2 regions of the Pedobacter sp. 05L430 genome follow, and region 1 is predicted to be linked to the other one. Evidence: riboswitches for the same ligand, from Rfam matches in the RefSeq annotation. Region 1 holds a riboswitch; the other holds the start of a gene.
What was found. Region 1 has a riboswitch for S-adenosylmethionine ahead of AC1DG9_RS03180 (cysteine desulfurase family protein). Riboswitches for the same ligand answer to the same signal wherever they lie in the genome.
Positions count from the first base shown of each region.

Region 2: it holds a riboswitch for S-adenosylmethionine, as region 1 does, so the genes downstream of both, AC1DG9_RS04595 (SusC/RagA family TonB-linked outer membrane protein) here and AC1DG9_RS03180 (cysteine desulfurase family protein) in region 1, are expected to answer to the same signal.

Region 1 is NZ_JBFTNT010000006.1:65,334-70,675, reverse strand. Features, by position in the region: gene AC1DG9_RS03185 (sterol desaturase family protein) at 13-1,236, opposite strand; SAM riboswitch class I at 1,559-1,670, shown strand; gene AC1DG9_RS03180 (cysteine desulfurase family protein) at 1,755-2,891, shown strand; gene AC1DG9_RS03175 (peroxiredoxin family protein) at 3,408-4,724, shown strand; gene AC1DG9_RS03170 (peroxiredoxin family protein) at 4,749-5,342, shown strand, end outside.
Region 2 is NZ_JBFTNT010000010.1:72,284-88,258, reverse strand. Features, by position in the region: gene rhaT (L-rhamnose/proton symporter RhaT) at 1-1,066, opposite strand, end outside; gene AC1DG9_RS04605 (GntR family transcriptional regulator) at 1,185-2,213, opposite strand; gene AC1DG9_RS04600 (alpha-L-rhamnosidase) at 2,267-4,933, opposite strand; SAM riboswitch class I at 5,103-5,211, shown strand; gene AC1DG9_RS04595 (SusC/RagA family TonB-linked outer membrane protein) at 5,462-8,590, shown strand; gene AC1DG9_RS04590 (SusD/RagB family nutrient-binding outer membrane lipoprotein) at 8,596-10,032, shown strand; gene AC1DG9_RS04585 (glycoside hydrolase family 78 protein) at 10,110-12,767, opposite strand; gene AC1DG9_RS04580 (glycoside hydrolase family 95 protein) at 12,866-15,145, opposite strand; gene AC1DG9_RS04575 (carboxylesterase family protein) at 15,283-15,975, opposite strand, start outside.

The DNA.
Region 1 (5,342 bases):
TTAACATGCCGCTTAAACTTTATCGTACCTAAGCACATAGTGACGGTACAAATGACTAATCCGAAATAGTTGCTCTGCAATGAATAGCAGCACTACTAAAGGCAGCAGTAATTCCATACGGTCCGACTTCCAGAAAACATAGATAAATACAGTTAACAGGCGGGTATACTCTAGGTAGTAAATCCATTTTCTTTGTTCCATTAAGGCTCCGCAGTTAATCAATGTAAGCAGAACAAACATAACAATAAACAACTTATCTACGGTCTCAAAGTAGGGATATAAGCCGGTAATGAACGTTAACAGAATTACGCTGACAATTATTTGTATGTTTAAATAACCTCTGAATTTAAAACGATAAGAAGAGGATGCTTTGTGCTGCAGGTATCTCTTTTCAAGCATTGGCCTGATTTCCTGATCCAGTCTGGAAGGGTGACCAAAGATGATTTTTAATTTGGTCTTTACCTCGGGTACCTTTTTACACGCCGCTAAAATTTCGAGGTAGTAATGGAAGTGCTGCCATAAGAAACTATAACTTTTTACAGGATGTGTAAGGCCATACTTAGGTGGTTCCTCTTCCCTTTGGAATGTTCCAAAGATTTTGTCCCAGAAAACGAATACATCTCCATAGTTCTTATCAAGATATTTCTCATCGCTGGCATGGTGAACCCCATGAATGGAAGGTGTAACCAGAATATATTCCAGCCAGCCTAAATTTCTGATCAGCTGAGTATGGGTAAAGAAGGAATAGGCCCCATGAACAACAAGAATAGCGATCACCATGGTAGGATGAAATCCCAGCAGCGGTATAACGCACCAAAAAAGATTTCTGATCAGGGCTTGAAAAACGGTAATCCTGGCGGATACTGTAAAGTTAAATTCTTCGCTTTGATGATGTACGATATGGGCTGCCCAAAGGATATTTACCTCATGACCGAGTCTATGGTACCAATACCAAACAAGATCTGTAACCAGGATCAGTAATACCCATACCCACCAAACATTGGGTATGCTGAAAAGTGCATAGTTGGTGTAAATCCAAAAGAACAAGCTGCAGAAACTTGCTGATATAAAGAGATTGAGAAGCCTTTCGGCAATACCTATACTGAGGTTGGAAATGGAACTTTCATATTTGAACAAATGCGCCTTTTTTAGCTTTACAGCGATCCCATACTCTAAAAAAAGAAACACAAAAAAAGCTGGGATAGCAAAGGCTAAATAGTTAAAATGACTAATCATAATTTAATTCCTCTTAGCCAAATGTAAATAAATACTACTAAATTAGTAGTATTTATTTTAAACTATATTTTAACGAACCATTCAGTTTCCTTATGCAAGGTTTATACATTCCAAAATTGTATATCTATTGTTTTGCCATTGTGTAACGATTGTTTAAGCGTTGTATGAACCCTAATAATAGCTTAATTATCAGTGCTTTAGAGGTAGCCTTTTTTTGAGGTTAAGCAGGCCAATATCAAGGATTAAAATTTATTTTAATAAAGTCTAGTAAATTAGTAGTTTTTATTTATACATTTGCGACTCAATAGTTGTTCTTGTAATTTACTTATCCAGAAAGACAGAGGGAAAGGCCCTACGACGTCTTAGCAACCTGTACCAGCTTTGCTTGTAAAAGGTGCTAATTCCTGCTCCGCTAATGCGGAGAAAGATAAAATGGTAAAGAGTTGTACCTCTTCTGCATAAGCTGACATCACAGAATGATTAATTATAAACGATTAATTAAAAAAGAGGAGGAAGAAATGAGAATTTATCTAGACAATGCTGCAACCACCCAACTGGACAAAGAGGTTTATAAGGAAATTATCCCTTACCTGTTAGAGTATTTTGGCAATCCATCATCACATCATGAAGATGGAAGGATTGTAAAAAGCGCTATTGAAAATGCCAGAAATACCATAGCCGATCTTTTAAATGCTGCGCCTAATGAAATTATTTTTACAAGTGGCGGTACTGAGGCCGACAACACAGCTATATTATCAAGCGTGTATTCTGAGCAGGTTAAACATGTAATTACTACTCCATTTGAGCATCATGCAGTTCTGCATACATTAGAAGCACTTAAAAAGCGTGGCGAGATAAGCCTAAGCTTTATAAATACGGATGATAGGGGAAACCTTGATGTTGAACATTTACAGCAACTATTAAAAAATAAGGAACGCTCATTGGTATCGGTAATGCATGCCAATAACGAAATCGGGAATTTAAACAACATTGAATTAATTGGCGAGCTCTGTTGTAGCAGCAACGCTATTTTTCATTCAGATACGGTTCAGACCATTGGACACTATCGCCATGATCTGTCAAAATTGAAAGCACATTTTATAGCTGCATCAGCACATAAATTTCATGGGCCAAAAGGTGTAGGATTTATTTACTGTAAAAATGGGATCCAGCTTTCCAAGCTAATCCATGGCGGATCTCAGGAACGCAGGCTACGTGCAGGAACTGAAAATATTCATGGAATTATTGGCCTGGCAAAAGCTTTGGAAATTGCATATCGTGATATTGATGAACACGCAAGGTATATACAGAAACTAAAAGACAGGATGATCTTTAAATTGAAGGCCGAAATTGAAGGGGTACAGTTTAATGGAAATTCGGGTGATGCGGATAAGAGCCTTTACACCGTTTTAAGTGTTAGCCTGCCACAACATGAAGGTGCTGATGACTTACTGGGATATCTGGACCTGAATAATATTTCTGTGTCTGGAGGAAGTGCCTGCTCTACAGGGTCGGCATCGCATGTGCTCAAAGCAATTAATGCAGATCCATCCCGTCATACGGTTCGCTTTTCATTTAGTAAGTATAATACCATAGAAGAAATAGATTACACCGTTGAAAGGCTCGCTGCAATTTATAATGTGGTAACCATATAATGTGCTTAATGGTAAAAATTAACATCCTGGCTGTGTAGATTGCGTGGCTTTATGCAATGGTGGAAAGTTCATTCAGCTCGCTTTCTGCAACACGCCGGGATGTTAATTAATAAACGTTTAACAATATACAATAACGGCCAATAGAAGGGCCAATTATAACATAAAAAATAAATACTACTAAATTGGTAGATTTTTTTTGAATTGTTATTTCTAAGCATTACCTTTACATCAATCTAATAAAGCTCCACCCCTTAGTAGATGATTTTTATTGCCAACATCTAGTAACTCCACCATTAATAGATGATTTATAAAGTTTTCTAAAAAATGATTTTTAGAAATATAAATTAACTAGTGATATGAAAAATTTAAAATTCTGYTGTTGTATGTGCATGTAGTTTCTACAGCATTCCCTGATTGATTTTCTTGAATTTATTCGTCAGAATCTAATAGCCAGGCTATTGAGGCAGGAATCGTTATGCCCAAAATTCTCTTAAACAACCTAAAAAACCCTATACAATGAACTTAAAAGATTATCTATTTAAAGCTAAATGCCTGTCGGCAGGTATTTTATTGAGTGGTGCAGCACTTGCAGGAACTAAACCTGAACCTGCAAAATTTATTAAAGAAGGCGTATGGCGCGGCGTATTTACCGTAAGCGAATCGCAGGTTCCCTTTAATTTCGAACTAAAAGGAAAAGACCCTCAGCATGCAGTGTTTACCCTTTTAAATGGCACGCGTCGCGATGATTTCCATGTACAGCTAATTGGCAAAGACTCCATATTCGTTAAAATGAACACCTATGATGCTGCTTTAGTAGCCAAAATAGAAGATGATGGAAGGCTAACTGGCGAATACAGAAGTTTGGTGCCTAATTTTAGAGGAAATGCACTTCCTTTTACTGCAGAATATGGCAAGGCATATCGCTTTGTTGATCCGGGAAAAGACGTGAAGCCAAAAGCAGATTTAAGCGGTAAATGGGAGCTTAAGCTTTATAGTAAAGAAGCAGTTCCGGCTTCTATTGCCGTATTAAAGCAATCGGGCAATAAACTTACCGGCGTGATAATGACCGTTGTTGGCGATAGCCGCGAAATTGAAGGTACTGTACAAGGTGATGAATTTGCTTTATCTGGTTTTACAGGCCCTAGCCCTTTCATTATTAAAGGAAAAATAAATGAAGATGGAACCCTTTCCGGAGAGCAGGGTTTTGGAATTTATAAGAACATCAAATTTGATGCAACCAAAAACAATGTTGCCGATTTACCAGATCCTTATAAACTAACGTTTTTAAAGGAAGGATATAAAAAGCTTGACTTTACTTTTCCTGATTTGAACGGTAAATCTGTCTCGCTAAGCGATGACAAGTATAAAGGCAAGGTAGTTATTGTAGAGATTATTGGTACCTGGTGCCCTAACTGTACAGATCAGACAGTGTTTTTGTCGCCATGGTTTAATAAAAACCAAAAGCGTGGTGTAGAAGCCATAGCAATAGGCTTTGAACAGAAAGACAGTTTGGAGTATGCTAAATATACGCTGGGAAAACTGAGAGATAAATATGATATCAAGTATGACATACTTTTTGGTGGCCTTGCCGATAAAAAGTTGGTAGCTCAAAAACTCCCTGCACTTAACAAGTTCATTGCTTTTCCTACTACTATAATCATAGACAGAAAAGGTGAGGTAAGAGAAATTTATACCGGATATACTGGTACTGTAACAGGTAAGTATTACGATGATTATGAGAAGAAATTTAATAAAGTGCTAGACGAATTATTGGCTGAACCTGAACCAACGGCACAAGCCACGGATACAAGTAACACCTTAAAAGGTAAATAATAGTATAACCATAAAACTTAAACGATGAATAAGCGCAATTTTTTTAAAGAATTATTATTACTCTCCCTGGGCTTGCTTTTAGGCGTATCTGTATGGGCCTTAGATAAGAACCATGCGGGGAAAGTAATTAAAGAGGGAGTTTGGCGTGGTGTTTTTAATGTTAGTGAAACTCAGGTACCATTTAATTTCGAATTTAAAGGGAAAGATCTGGAGCACGGTACATTTACACTATTAAATGGAACCAGACGCGATGATTTCCATGTAACCCGGCTGGGTAAGGATTCGATTTTTATTAAAATGAATACCTATGATGCAGCACTTGTTGCCAAAATAGAAGATGATGGAACACTAAGTGGAGAGTACCGAAGTCTGGTGCCGGGTTTTAGAGGTAACTCGTTACCATTTACAGCAGAACATGGTAAGAATTACCGCTTTGTTGAACCTGGTAAGGACGTTGCACCGGTTGCAAACATTAGTGGTAAATGGGAACTGAAGTTTTATTCTAAAGAGCAGGTTCCTAATAAGGTGGCCTTGTTAAAGCAAAATGGAAACAAACTTACCGGTGTAATTTTACAGGTTACTGGCGATAGTCGTGAATTGGAAGGCACCGTACAAGGC
Region 2 (15,975 bases), on a different contig from region 1:
TTCCGTAGCCAACAATTAGCACAGAAATAATAATAATAGCTATACCTGCTATCACGGTCCCGAAAGTTTTCTTCTTAACTCCCGACCATTCCTTTAATGCAAGACCCCAGGCGTTAGCAATCAGAATGATAAATGCCATGTGCAGTATCCATGAACTGGCTCCGTTACCTAGTTTACTTTCGCCCATTCCATAAAAGAAGAATTGCAAAAACCAAGTGGTACCTGCCAGCGCAGAAAATATGTAGTTCTTTAAAAGAGGTGTCTCTTTGTTGGTATAATCACCAAAAGTCTTGTTACGGAAATTCAAGATCATACACCAGATCAGGTTGGTAGTTAACCCTCCCCATAATATGAGGATATAGGTTACATTGTTCTGGAAAAGGAATTCGCCCTGCCCCGGATGTGTGCTTTTCCAAATATCATTTGCGGCATTGGCCATGTCTTTTCCGGCATCAATACCAAAGGCAAAACAAGCACTAAGGATACCTGAAATGATAGATACAGTAAGGCCCAGACCAATTTTGTATTCGTCATTAGATGGATCGGCTTTACCTGCCGCTACCAGGTCTTTTTCTTTCATGCCACCGGCCTTGCCACAAACTATAATTCCGATAACACAGATTGCTAAACCCAGTAAAACCATTTGCCCCCATTGGCTGTTCAACATATCTGTTAAACTATCCTTGCCCGGTTTTGGATTAAAATTATAATATACAGAAGGGATTATTGCTCCGAAAACAGAACATAATCCAAGAATAATAGAGCTTCCTAATGATACCCCAAGATACCTTACACCCAAACCATAAGTTAAGCCACCTATTCCCCATAAGGCGCCGAAAAAGTAAGTAAGTAATAAGATTTTACCGTTTGTTGCAGCAATGATATCTGTAAAACCGGGAATAGTAAGCCATGCTGCAAAAGGCGGCACAAGCAACCATGAAAAGATACCACCTACAATCCAGTAACTCTCCCAGGCCCATCCCTTAACCTTCTTATAAGGAATATAAAAACTACCAGAGGCAAAGCCTCCTATAAAATGGAAAATGACCCCGAAAATTACTTGCATACTTATTGAACTTTATATTTGGTTAAAATAATAAGCCTAATTTATACAAGTAGATTTTTAAAACTGTCATGTACTATCATGAAGAAGTACAAATAAATTCGTTACAGTCTAAAAAAAATTAGATTGATGCTCTGCGGGTATAGTAAAAAGGTACTTCGATATGGCGCCTGGAGTTATCCAGGATAAGATTTGCAGCCACTGTACCCATAAATTTAAAGTCAGTTGAAATAGTAGTAATACCGTTTAATAATATTTTCTTTAAAGGGGTCTCATTGTAAGATATTACGCCTACATTCTTTCCTATTTTATATTTCATACTAATAAGCCGTTCTAATAAAATAACCAGATCGGCTTCCATTAAATTAATAAAAGCTTCTCCTTCGTTTATTGGCTCAATAGATATATCACTTACTACATGATGAGAAAAGGCATACTGCTGACAAAAGCGATGGAACCCATCTAAAATCTCTTTAGGGAAATAGCTTTTTTTAGGGAAAATGATTTTTAGTGTGTGGTATTTGCTGAGCTCATTACGGGCCTGTTCCAAAGCGTCGTAAATATTCTTTTCAAAATTCTCATAAGCCGCAGCATAGTCGCCATCAACCCCTTTTATTTTTTTATCCAGTAAAACCAGTTTTTCTTTTGGAATGGTATTGATGATATCTCTGGCATATTCCTCGCCTTCAATAAAATGAGGAATGATCACATAGTGAGAATATTCTTCTTTTTTATCGGTCAGAAATCGTTTAAAAAGCCTGAAATCATTGTTATAGATATAAAAATCTACAGATACATCCTCACCCAATGCAGCAATAAATGCATCGTAAACAATCTTTTTGTGTGCGCTAAGTTTATTGAAAAGCAGAAACACCTTTAGTTTCTGCTTAAAATCTATATTGGCAATATAATAGCCTTTACCCGGAACGGAATTAATTACACCTATGTTTTTAAGGTACTTGTATCCTTTTTCAGCGGTGTCACGCGAGATCTCCAACTTATAGCTCAACTCATTAATAGAAGGCAATAAATTGTCTTTCTTTAATTTACCCAGCTCAACGGCTTTTATAATTGCACTGGACAGTTGCAGATATTTAGGCGTTGCAGAATACTCATCAATATGAATAAAATCAAAAAACTTAGTCTTCATCTTTCTAAAAGTAAGTAATTTAATGCAATTGGTCCATACCAGACAAATAACTGCTATTTGATTTCAAACTGATATTTACCTGCTCCAATGTTTGTTTTGGCAGCAACAGCTTTTCCATCTTTAAAGGCCTTTTTCCCCTCTGTTAATGGGAAAGTAATTGTAGCACTTGAATTTGCCGGAATAGTTACGGTATAGATTACAGCATTTCCTGATCTTTTCCATGAAGATATGATCTTACCATAAGGACCGTCGTGCTCTGCCTCGAAATGTTCTAACCCTGAAACGAAATTAGGACGAAGCTGAATATTCTTAAATCCCGGTTGTTGTTCATCAGGGTGAATTCCACCCAAACCTTTAAAGAACCAGCCACCTATTTCGCCAAACATCATATGGTTTAAAGAAATGTCTCTTTCGGCTTTTATATCCCAGTTTTCGTATAAGGTAGTTGCTCCATTCACAATCCACCATCCCCATGAAGGGTAGGTATCCTGAGCTGCAAGTTTATATGCTGTTTCGGCCTGACCATTGTCACTCAATGCATTTAATATTGCTTTTGCACCCAAAACACCCACGTCAAGGTGCATTCCATCGGCAGCAACTCTTTTAGCAAGGTTCTCTGCAACTTTTGTAATAAGCTCTTCAGGTACCAATCCCCATTGCAGGGCAACACTTAATTCAGTTTGTACACCTGATGCATAAATGCCCGTTGTGCGGTTTAAATACTTATCGTTTATTGCCTTTTTAATTTTCTCTGCAAGGTTGCTGTAATAGCTATAATCGGCCTGCTTACCAAACATTTTTGCAGCCTTTGCAAGGATAACTGCATCTACATAGTAATAAGTAGAAGAGGTATATTCCAATGACGATTGTGATTTAACAGGCACCCAATCGCCTCTGCCAAAGGTTGTTAATCCTGCAGGACTAATTTGCTCTATGTAATTCACATACCGTTTAATGCTGTTGTAAGAATCTGAAAGCAACTTACTATCGCCATAAAACATGTATATATTCCATGGAATTATAGCAATTGTACTTGTCCAGTCAGTTCCATTTGCCGATCCATAACCCCATCCACCTGTAGGTATAATATCAGGAAGTACGCCATTTGGTTGTTGTTCGTCCCTGTGGTCGGCAAGCCATTTTTCATAAACTGTAATACCGTCAAAATTAAACAGGCCTGTTTCAACAGCAAAGTGTCCATCGCCAGTCCATCCATTCTTTTCTCTTTGCGGACAATCGGTAGGATATCCCATTAGATTAGACAAGTAAGAATTGTTAGTTGCCCACCATAGTCGATCAATTAGCTTATTTGAAGAGCTTATTTTACCTGTCGGGGTAACATCACTGTGCATAAAGTAACCGGTGATGCTTTCTTTGGTTAATTGTACCGGCTTACTGCTGATCACCTCAACATACTGGAATCCTTTGTAATTGAACTTAGGCATAAACTCAAGTTCTCCTTTACCTGATAAGGTAACGATATCTGTTTGAAAAGGATCGGTATTATCTTTAGGGCGATAGTAAACATCAATATTAGATAGGTCTAGCCTTCCGTTAGCATGCAAGCGTTCGCCATGCTTAATACGAATAACAGTGCCTTCCTCTCCGCTTACTTTAATTTTTGTAACTCCAGAGATATTGCGGCCCAGATCAAAAACATATACAGTGTCGTTAACCTTTTGCATTGTTTTAGAAGGAATTTCTTCGACATTACGAATTGGCTGCATAACCTGACTTACAACATTATTGGACGGGGCAGCTCTAAGCGAGATGCCATTCCACTTTTTATCATCAAAATCTGCAGTATTCCAACCCGGTTGCTCCTTGCGTGCATCATAATGCTCGGCAGTGTAAATATTGTTGAGTACTATCGGACTTGAACTTGTTTTCCAGTCGCCCCCGGAAGTAACCACATCAACAGTTCCATCTTCATAGGTGATTCTTAAATCCAGACAAAAAGTAGGTCTTGCTCTCCAGGGTGCCTTGTCAAAATTCCATACCGCAATAGATTGATGGTTATACCATCCATTACCAAGTAAAACACCAACAGCATTTTTACCTTTTTGAAGTTGGGCAGTAACATCGTAAGAAACATATAAGTTACGTCTGTCGAAACKGGTGTACATAGGGTCAAGTCTATGGTTCCCTACTTTTTTMCCATTTAAATATAATTCGTACAAACCAGCAGCAGCAATATATGCCCTTGCAGATTTTATTTTTTTAGAAGGTTCAAATACTTTTCTGAAATATGGAGCCTCGCGTTTATCGATATCGTTACCATCACTGATCCAGGTACCTTTCCAGTTGTCGACTTTCATCATTCCTGTTTCGAAAGTTGCTACCCCGCCAGATGAAGCTGGTTTACCATCTTTATCCCAAAGCTCAACAGACCAGTAGTATTTAGTGAACGGCTCTAAGGTTTTGCCTTTATAATTAACAAGATTTGCAGACGAGGCTACTTTGCCCGACTCCCACGAAAGGCCCCTTTTTTTTGCTACTTCTGATGAATCTTTACCTACAATAATTCTATAAGCAGTTTGTTTAGCACCCTGACGGGTATCTGTCATCATCCACGACAAGCGCGGATTTAACAAATCTACCCCAATTGGGTTTATTAAATGTTCGCATTGCAAACCTGAGGGTTTAACTTCATTAGAGTATGCTTTTTCTGCCATAGAAATGGTGAAGAGCATCAGCAAGAAAGAATAAAGAAATTTCATTAGAATATAATTCAGGTAAAGTTTAGTGTGTTTACAATGTTAATTTTCTTAGTCATTTTCAGCAACCTGTACTGTCCTGCTCAAAATACAGAATATTTATTTTATTAATTTCTATAGGAATACTAGATTATTCTTATATTTGTCGCAGCAAATGGTTCTTAAAACTTCCTGCTTATCAAGAAAGACTGAGGGATTGGCCCTATGATGTCTTAGCAACCTCTACAATTTATTGTAAAAGGTGCTAATTCCAATTCGCTGCAAAGCGGAAAAGATAAGATTAAACAGCGCAATGCTCCTTATCAATCATCATAACCAAATCTAATTCTGTTCGCGACAAAGTATGTAAGGGATGACCTAAACTATAAATGTATAAAAACATGACACAGAAAGTACACCAAAAAGAAATGCGCTGCTCATCTCCATCTCATTACCCTTCATCTGGTCTTATGATCACTCAAAAACGAATGCACTGTTGCTCTATTTAATGCAACCCAAAGAATTTATTATACACCCATTTATTTAATTCACATGTTAAAAATATACAAAATTTTTGCAGGGATTCTTATATCCTTTTTTTTCCTGCAAACCGTACAGGCACAATCTGTTAAAATAACAGGTACTGTTACCGGAAACCCCGACGGGGAGACTATTCCAGGAGCATCAATTACCATAAAAGGTAAAAAAAGCGGAACAACTACAGATGGCAGCGGTAAGTTTTCTCTAGCTGCAGATGTTAATGATGTACTTAGTATATCTTATCTTGGATATACTACAAAAGAAGTAACCATTACCGCAGCTACAACTACATTAAATATTGCGCTTGATGTTTCGGCAAATGCTTTAAGTGAAGTTGTTGTTACAGCCCTTGGGATTTCTAAAGAAAAGAAATCGTTGGGATATGCTGTTCAGGAATTAAAATCTAAAGATATTGCTACCGCAAAAGAAACCAATATAATCAACTCTCTGGCCGGAAAAATTGCCGGTGTGCAAACTACAAATAGCCAGGGCGATATGGGTTCATCAAGAATTATTATTCGTGGTGAAACCTCTATATCAGGTAACAACCAACCCCTCTTTGTAGTGGACGGAGTACCCGTTGATAATTCGCAGAATCTAGGTATAGCTGGATCAAGGGATTTTGCCAATACCATTTCGGATATTAATTCAGAAGACATTGAATCAATCAGTGTACTTAAAGGTCCAAATGCAGCAGCACTATATGGATCACGTGCAGCAGCAGGTGTTATCCTTATTAAAACCAAAACTGGCAGAGGCCAAAAGGGTTTAGGTATCAGTGTTAACTCCAACGCTACATTTTCAAACCTATTGACCTTACCGGATTATCAAAACTCATTCGGACAAGGTACAAGCGGCAAGTTTAGCTTTGTAGATGGAAAAGGTGGAGGTGTAAACGACGGTGTAGATGAAAGCTGGGGACCAGCATTGGATGGCCGTTTAATTCCTCAGTTTAACTCTAAAGGTGTTGCTGTTCCATTTATTGCTCATCCAGATAATGTTAAGGATTTCTTTGAAACAGGTTTTGCGCTTAATAATGGTATTGCCATTGCAGGCTCTGGAGAAAAACAAGATGTCCGTTTCTCTTACAACAACCTTACGCAAGGTGGTATACTGCCAAATTCTTCTCAGGACAAGAATTCATTATTATTGAATACCACGTACAGAATCACTCCTAAATTAACTTTAAACGCTTCTGCAAATTATATAAAAAGCAATGCCGATAACCTTCCTGCCTCAGGCGGAAAACGTGCAACTGGCCCGATGCTTCAATTTACATGGTTTGGAAGACAGGTAGATGTTAGTCAGCTTAAAAACTATAAAGACGAAAACGGAAACGACTTTAACTGGAACAATAGTTACTATAGTAACCCTTATTTCATAGCCTATGAAAATACAGTTGGTCAGAAACGTGATCGCATTATTGGTAATGCAGAATTAAATTATAAAATTACAAGCGCACTTTCAGCCAACTTCAGGACAGGAAATGATTACTATACAGACCGTAGAAAGATCAAAATCGCTTATGGAACAAATGGTACCCCATTCGGTTCATATGAGGAAGATGCATATACGGTTAATGAAAATAATACCGAAGGTCGTTTAGAGTTCAATAAGAAACTGAATTCAGATTTCTCAATAGATATTTTGGGTGGCGGAAACATTAGAACTTCAACTTTCGAACAAAACGATCAGAAAGCGACCAAGTTGGCAGTAAACGGCTTATATACCTTGAGCAACTCCAGAGATCCATTGGTATCTTCAAACGTTTACACCAAACTTAGAACCTATAGTTTATTTGGATCCGCTCAGTTGGGCTTTAGAGATTATGCATATCTGAATTTAACAGCACGTAACGACTGGGATTCCAGTTTACCAAAACCGAACTTATCTTATTTCTACCCTTCTGTTAATGGAAGTTTAATTCTTACAGAAGCTTTTGATATTAAAAGCGAGGTGCTTAGTTTCGCTAAACTAAGAGGAGGCTGGTCTAAAGTAGGAAAGGCAACAGACCCTTATCAACTGATCAATACCTATAGCTTCACTGCTCCATTTGATGGAAATCCACAACAATCAGTTAATACGATCGACCTTAATCCAAACCTTCTGCCAGAAATCACCAAATCGACTGAGGCGGGTGCCGAAATTGGGTTGTTTGATAACCGCATCAAGCTGGATCTAAGTGTGTACAATACAAACAGTATTAATCAGATTTTAAAAGTTGATGTAAGTTCAGGAACAGGATATACACAAAAACTTATTAATGGCGGAAGTATCAATAACAAAGGAATAGAAGTTCAACTAGGTTTAACCCCTGTTAAACTTAAAGACTTTAGCTGGGACATCAATTTAAACTATTCACGTAATCGCAGTAAGGTTACAGAATTGGATAAAGAAGGACGCATTAGCAGCTATACAATTGGTACCAGTGGAACGCTTGATGTATTGGCAGCTGTAGGCCAGCCTTACGGTACTTTCTTCGGAACTGCCTACCAGCGTGATGCTGCCGGACAAATTCTGGTAAGCTCTGATGGTACTCCGGTTATCAATCCTGAAAAACAAATTCTTGGTAAGTTTACACCAAACTGGATAGGCGGAATTACGAATAACTTTACTTACAAGAATTTCAATTTGAATTTCCTCGTAGACGCCAGAATTGGTGGTAAGGTATTCTCTGGTAGTAACGCTACAGGAACTTATACGGGTGTACTGGCAAGTACAATGAGAGGAAGAAATGCTGAAAATGGCGGACTTACCTATACCTCAGGAGGAACAACATTTAATGACGGGATGATCTTTGACGGCGTTCTGGCTGATGGCACTAAGAACAATAAAATCATTCCTGCAGAAGAGTATTACAAAGCTACAACCAATGCAGATGAGCAATTTGTTTACAGCGCTTCTTATATCAAATTAAGAGAAGCTAGATTGAGCTACAACATTCCTTCGCAATGGGTTAAAAAGATCGGGTTACAGGACGCTACTTTCTCAATAGTGGGACGTAATCTTTGGATCATCCATAAAGATGTACCAAATATTGACCCTGAAACTGCATTCAACACAGGAAACGCTCAGGGTCTGGAGGACCTAACTCTTCCAACAACAAGATCATTTGGTTTTAACCTTAATTTTAAATTCTAGACATCATGAAATTCAAATATATTCCAATCCTTTTTTCTGCAATTATAGCAACGGCTTTCACTTCGTGCAAAGACGAGCTGGCAGATATCAACAAAAATCCCAACGCTGCAGAAAACCCCCTTCCTGATTATTTGCTAACAGGTGCTATAAAGAACACTGCTGATGCATACTGGGGAACTAACAATATTAACTCAAGTCTGCTATTTGTTCAGCACTGGTCAAAAATACAGTATACTGATGCCGATCGTTATATTTTTTCTAATACCGATCTTCAGGATTTATGGAACACCGGATATACAAAAGGTATTACCAATCTTAACAAACTGATTGAGCTAGCCGATGCACAACAAAACACCAATTACAGAGGCGTAGCTAAAGTATTAAGATCATGGACATTTCTATTGTTAACAGATGCTTACGGAGATATACCCTATTCTCAATCTATCCAGATCAAAAAATTCGTAACTCCAGTATATGATACCCAAAAAGATGTTTATTTCGGATTACTTAATGATTTGAAATCTGCACAAGCTGATCTCGATCTGAATGGTAAGGCAATTGCAGGTGACATCATTTATGCTGGTAAGATAGATCGCTGGAAAAAATTCGCAAATGCATTAAGGCTGCGCATAGCACTCCGAATAGCCGACCGTGAACCAGAGAAAACCAAATCCGTGTTGGCAGAAATTGCAGCAGAAGGTGGCGCCTACATTAGTAGCAATGCTGAAATAGCACAATTGGTATATGTTGCTTCTCCTAATCAAAACCCGATAAGTAATACATTTGACACACGTAACGACCATAGGATAAGCAAAACAATTGTAGATAAATTGAGGAGCTTAGGTGATCCGCGTTTGCCAATATTTGCCAGCCCTACTAAAGATGCGACGCCTGAAACTTATGTGGGCGTTCCAAATGGTTTGCTAACCAGTGATGCCAACAGCCTTGGTTTAAATAAAACTTCTAAACCCGGCACTTACTTCCTTGCTCCTTCTGCACCTGCGGTTATCATCAGCTATGCTGAGGTATTATTTGATCGTGCAGAGATAGCAGCGCGTGGTTTTAGCAGTGAGGATCCGGCAGCTTTGTATAAACAAGCCGTTGAAGAATCATTAAGGCAATATGGGGTTACAGAAGGTGAAATCACTACATATACAAACCTTCCTGCCGTAAAGTATAACGCTGGTAATTACAAAAAATCTATTGGTGACCAAAAATGGATTGCTTTATTTGGACAGGGACTAGAAGCCTTTGCTGAGTGGAGAAGATTGGATTATCCGGAACTTACTCCTGCCGTTGCAGGTACATTAGGCGGAAAACTACCTGTAAGATTTATATATCCAGGACGTGAACAATCGCTTAACGGGACAAATTATAAAGCCGCAGTAGCAAGACAAGGTGCGGATATATTAACTACAAGACTGTGGTTTGACATAAAATAATATCAAATACCTTTAGCAAGGTAATAAAAGAAAAAAGGCCGGTATCATTAATCATGATACCGGCCTTTTTTCTTTTATTAAATTTTACTTTCAAAGTGATAACTACCAGATCCAATTTCTTTAGTTGTATCTGGCAATACGATCTTAGCTTTGGTATTTGCTGGTACCGTAACATCAAGCTTTAACAATCCATTTTCCAATGTCCATGCTGATTTTACCGTGCCATATACAGTTTCTAATTCTGCCGATGCGTTAGTTATTTTTCCACCTGGTTTCGGCGCAATAACAATAGACTTATACCCTGGCTGATCAGCTACCGAATTTATTCCTGCAATTGTTCTATACATCCAGTCACCTATAGCACCATAAGCATAGTGATTATAAGAGTTCATATCAGGAGTTTGAAAAGATCCATCAGGTTTAATACCGTCCCATCTTTCCCATATCGTAGTAGCGCCCATTTTTACAGGATAAAGCCACGAAGGATAGCTTTCCTGCATTAAAAGATCGTAAGCAACATTGTTGTGTCCAAATCTGGTCAGTACATGGCATAAATAAGGTGTACCCAAAAAGCCGGTTGTCAGGTGATTTCCATAGTCGCGGACATTAGCAACCAGGCGTTCAGCGCATGGCGCTCTCAGTTCTTCGGGCAGCATGTCAAAATGAAGAGCTAAAACATAAGCGGTCTGCGTTCCAGATACCAATCGGCCAGTTGGCGTCATGTACTCCTTCACAAATGCTGCTTTGATCTCAGCAAGAAGTGCGGTGTATTTAGCTACATCATCCTGTTTACCTAATACTTTTGCCGCATTGATCAGCAACTGTGTAGAATGCGCATAAAAGGTCTGCGCAATCAAATATTTATCGGTTACTGCAGCCCTGCCATCATTATCATCATTCGGACGATAGAACAGCCAGTCGCCAAAGTGGAAACCTGAATTCCAAAGATTGTTCTTTGCAACGGATGAAATATAACCCACCCATTTCTGCATACTTTCATATTGTGTTTCCAATATCCTGCGATCACCGTAAGCAACATACATATCCCATGGAATAATTGTAGATACATCCGCCCATCCTGCAGATGCACCATCATTTGGTCCTAATACATTTGGGATCACATGCGGGATCAGGCCATTAGGTTGTTGATCTGTTTTTACATCTTTTAACCATTTGGTAAAAAATCCGGCAACATCCATATTATAAGCTGCTGTATTGGCAAAAGCCTGTGCGTCTCCTGTCCAGCCCAAACGCTCATCGCGCTGCGGGCAATCAGTCGGTACATCTACAAAGTTTCCTTTTTGCCCCCATTGGATGTTGTGCTGTAATTGATTCAGCATGGCATTAGACGTCGAAAACTTGCCTGTTGTTTCCATATCCGAATACACAGCAACTGCGGTTAGGTCCTCAGTTTTCAATTCTCCTGGATAGCCTTCTACCTTCACATATCTGAATCCCTGAAAAGTAAAATGAGGTTCAAAAACCTGCTCTGTATTTTCCTTTAATATATAAGTGTCCTGTGCCTTTGCAGATCTCAGATTTACCGTATAAAAGTTACCCTCTTTTGTAAGTACCTCTGCATGGCTCAAAGTGATCTTCGTTCCTGCAGTACCTTTAGCTTTAAGCATAACCCAACCCACCAGATTTTGCCCGAAATCCACTACTGTCTCTCCTGCTGGCGTTTTGAAAACTTTAAGTGCTTTAAATTGCTCATGTTTCCTTACCGGCGGACCACTCATAGCCACCAGCTTTTCAGTACCTTTTTCCATTGTACCAACTGCAGTCCATGCAGCATCTTCTTTAAAGCCTGTATTGTTCCAGCCGGCTATTTCCATCCTGGCATCATAGATCTCACCATCATAAATGTCCGAAGCCATAATTGGTCCATAGGTATATTTCCAGCTCTCATCTGTATTTATCGATTCCTTGGTACCATCAGTGTATTCCACCTCTACCTGCATCAGCAATCCGCGTGTATCACCATAAAAGTTGTGCTGATTTCCAAAACCGATTCGCCCTTTGTACCATCCATTTCCTAGACTTACACCCAATACATTAGCTCCACTTTTCAAAGCAGCAGTTATGTCGTATACCTGGTATTGCAGGTGATCTTTATAACTGGTCCATCCCGGTGCAAAATAGGTATCGCTTACGCGCTGACCATTGATGTTGGCTTCGTACAATCCTTTTGCAGTAATGTAGGCTATAGCCGATTTGACTTTCTTTTGTAAGGAGAATTCCTTTCTAAAAAGCGGGCTTCTTGCAGAACTATCTTTTCCCGCTACGGTGATCCATTTTGCGGTCCAGTCTGTCGGAGCAATTCCCATTTGAAAGAGACCAGGTTCAGACCAGGCAGATGTATTGCCGTGATTGTCTTTTACCCTAACCTGCCAATAATATCTCTTTTTTGATTGTAATTCTGATCCTGCATATTCGATCAATACAGATTGATCTCCTGTGGTAGATCCTTTCCAGACAAGATCCTTACCTGCATTCACTGAGGCCTTACTAGTGCCTACTCTAATTTCATAAGAAGATTGTAAGGTATTTTTTACTGTTGAAATGATTTTCCAGCTAAACCTGGGTTTTGGCGTTTCAATAGCCAGTGGATTTTTAAGGTGCTCAACCTTAAGGTCATTTACACTTAATTTCTGGGCAAGGGCCGTAAGGTTAACGGCAAACAAAAGCCCAAATACTGCACATTTCTGCAGCAACGTCTTAATACATGGTCTCATATTTGATTAATAATGAGTTGCCCGGAAATCCTAAGCAACTCACTATTATCCGTAATTAATTTGACATAAGTGTCATGCACTATCCTGTCCTTAATTAATTACTGGTCTACAAAACCATAAACCTTACCGGCTACAGTTTTAAAACCATATTTATAGCCATTTTCGTCTTTGCTGTTTTTCACAGCAAAAACTGCCTTTAAAGCATTTGGAACACGAAGATTGCAATCTCCGCCAGATAACGATTTCACAGAGAGCTTAACGATCTTTCCATCTTTCCATTGCAGATCAGTAATTTCAAAATTACCTCTTGCACGCAGACCTTTTACACTTCCACTAGTCCATTCTTTGGGTAAAGCAGGAAGCAATTCAATTTCTGAAGTTTGACTTTGAAGCAACATCTCCGCAACACCAGCAGTATAACCAAAGTTACCGTCTATCTGGAAAGGAGGATGTGCGCAAAACAAATTCGCATAAATTCCACCACCTTCATTATAATCAACACCAGAACCACCTACAAGTGTAATAAAGTTCTTAAGAATCAGATAAGCATGATCACCATCATGTAACCTTGCCCAAAAGTTCATTTTCCAGGCCATAGACCAACCAGTTGAGGCATCGCCACGTGCAAGTAAACTTACTTTTGCAGCTTTTGTTAGCTCTGGTGTTTCAGTCGTACTGAACTGTCTGCCCGGATGTAGACCAAAAAGATGAGATGCATGTCGGTGGTTATCCTTTGGATCATCACGATCTGTTTCCCACTCCTGTAACTGTCCCCATTTACCAATTTTGGGTTTTAACAGGTGCTCACGCATATCCATTACTTTATCTCTATAAGCTTTGTCAACGCCTAATGCATCAGCAGCTTCAATATAATTGGTAAACAGATCATACACGATTTGCTGATCGTACGAAACACCGTCTTCAGTAGGTCCATGTTCTGGCGACCAGCCCTTTGGTGCTACCAAAGTGCCATCATCTCTACGTTTCAAATAATCATCCCAAAACTCCGTGATCTCTTTTAGTATCGGGTAACCAAAGTTTTTAAGGTAAGCTTTGTCTCTTGTAAATGCGTAATGTTCCCAGATAGACTGTACATACCATGCACTACCTGGTGTGTTCCATAAAAAGCTTTCGCCACCAAAAATGTTGTTTTCCGTTTTCACAGTCCACCCACGTACCCCAGGATACTCCTTTTTGGTATTTTCCTTTTTCACTTCGCGCATACTGTTTATGTAATCCAGATATGGAAAATGAGATTCAGAAAGATTGGTAGGCTCTGCAAGCCAATAATTCATTTGTATATTAATGTTCGAGTGGTAATCAGACCGCCATGGCGGGTTGTTACTTTCGTTCCATAAGCCTTGCAAATTGGCAGGCAAGCCCCCTTTTCTCGATGAGTTGATTAACAAATATCTTCCATACTGAAAAATAAGTGCCTCCAATTGAGGATCTGTTGCTTTCTTATAATTAATTATCCTTTTATAAGTTGGAAGCGACAGCGTTGCTGCCGGGGTAGCACCCAGGTTTAACGACACTCTTCCGAATAAATTCTGATAATCTTTAATGTGATTGTTTAGCAACAGCTGATAGTTTTTAGTTGATGCCGCCGCCAAAATCTGTTTAACTTTAGCATCAGGATCCTCACCTTTCCATTGTTGATCACGCTTATTGCTATAATCAGTTGCTGCTGAAAGTAAAATAGTAAATGCATCTGCCTTATTAATATTTAATTGAGATCCACCTTTACCATCCGATTCTATAACTGCAGATCCACCTTCTGTTTTTACCAATAAAGTAGCGCTGTATGCCATTCCATTTTCAAGTTTCCCAGCAATGGTTAACCTTGTTCCATCAGCGGTAACTTTTGCATCATGAGCATCCCTAAGTTGTATAGTAGCCGAGGATCCTGCCTTTTTATTGGCAGTAAAACGCAACACCATTACCTTATCAGGGAAACTGCAAAAGTACTCACGTTTATAGGCAACGCCATTGTCTGTGAAAGAAATTTTCTGAACAGCTTTGCTAATATCAGTTTCTCTGCGATAATCAGCAGGAACAGCGGCCTTAGCATCTTTGTCTTTAAAATTGATGTACACATCACCAAATGCTTGATAAGCACCTGTATTTGTTTCGTCCCCGGTCCACAAACTAATTTCATTAAATTGAATGTGTTCTTGTGAGATTCCGCCAAATACCATCCCGCCAATTCTTCCATTTCCCATAGGGAAAGCTTCTGTCATCCATTCTTTGGCAGGCTTATTATCCCATAGTTTTAAGTCCTGTGTGGGTTGCGCTACTTTCTTTACCTGAGCAGTCAGACTAAGCTGAAACAGCAGGAAAATAAAAAGTGCATAAATTTGTTTTTTGTGTGGTTTCATTTTGTGATATACAGGTTTGGTTAAAAAGTGTTTTCAATGATACTTAAATAAAGCACATAAAAATTCAGCAATTCTTACATCATCTTAAGGGATTTTAACATAAAACAGGTAATGATCCCTGAGATTAGCTGTACTTTTTAATCACCAATCCTTTTGTAAACATACTGTCTGTCGGCATTTATAAGGAGTTGCATTTTTCGTTTTTTGCCTGAGAATACAGCATCAACCGGATCGTTCTCATTTACAAAGAACTTTTCATTTGCATAGGGTTTTAGTTCAGTAACTCCCTTTTTCCGAATCATTGTAACTATGCCCGTTGTTACGGTTATCTTCAAGGTATCGTTGGCAAGATCATTATAATAGGAGCCCTGATAAGTATCCAGCAGTTCCTGATCTACCGGAACTTTAGCGTACTTAAACTTTTTGATGCCCAGCAACCAGGTATATAAACTATCGGTATTGTATGCTGAAGTCCAGCTGTCGTGGCCGTCTTCCGGAAAAATAGTGAATTTAACATCCGGATTTATAGGTTTTAGTGCATTAACCATATCCTGACTTGCTTTAAGCGGAACAACATTATCCTTTCCTCCATGAAAAACCCAAACAGGTGTATGCCTTATTGCCCAGACTTTGGAAACATCCCCCCCTCCACAGATCGGCACAACTGCGGCAAACATCTGAGGATATTTCATTGCCATATCCCAACTGCCATAACCACCCATACTTAAACCCGTTAAGTACAATCGATCTTCATCAATTCTATACTTTTTCTTAATATCCTTCATTAAACGCATTAAATCTGTGCTTTCCCAGCGTTCTCCTTCTGGCAC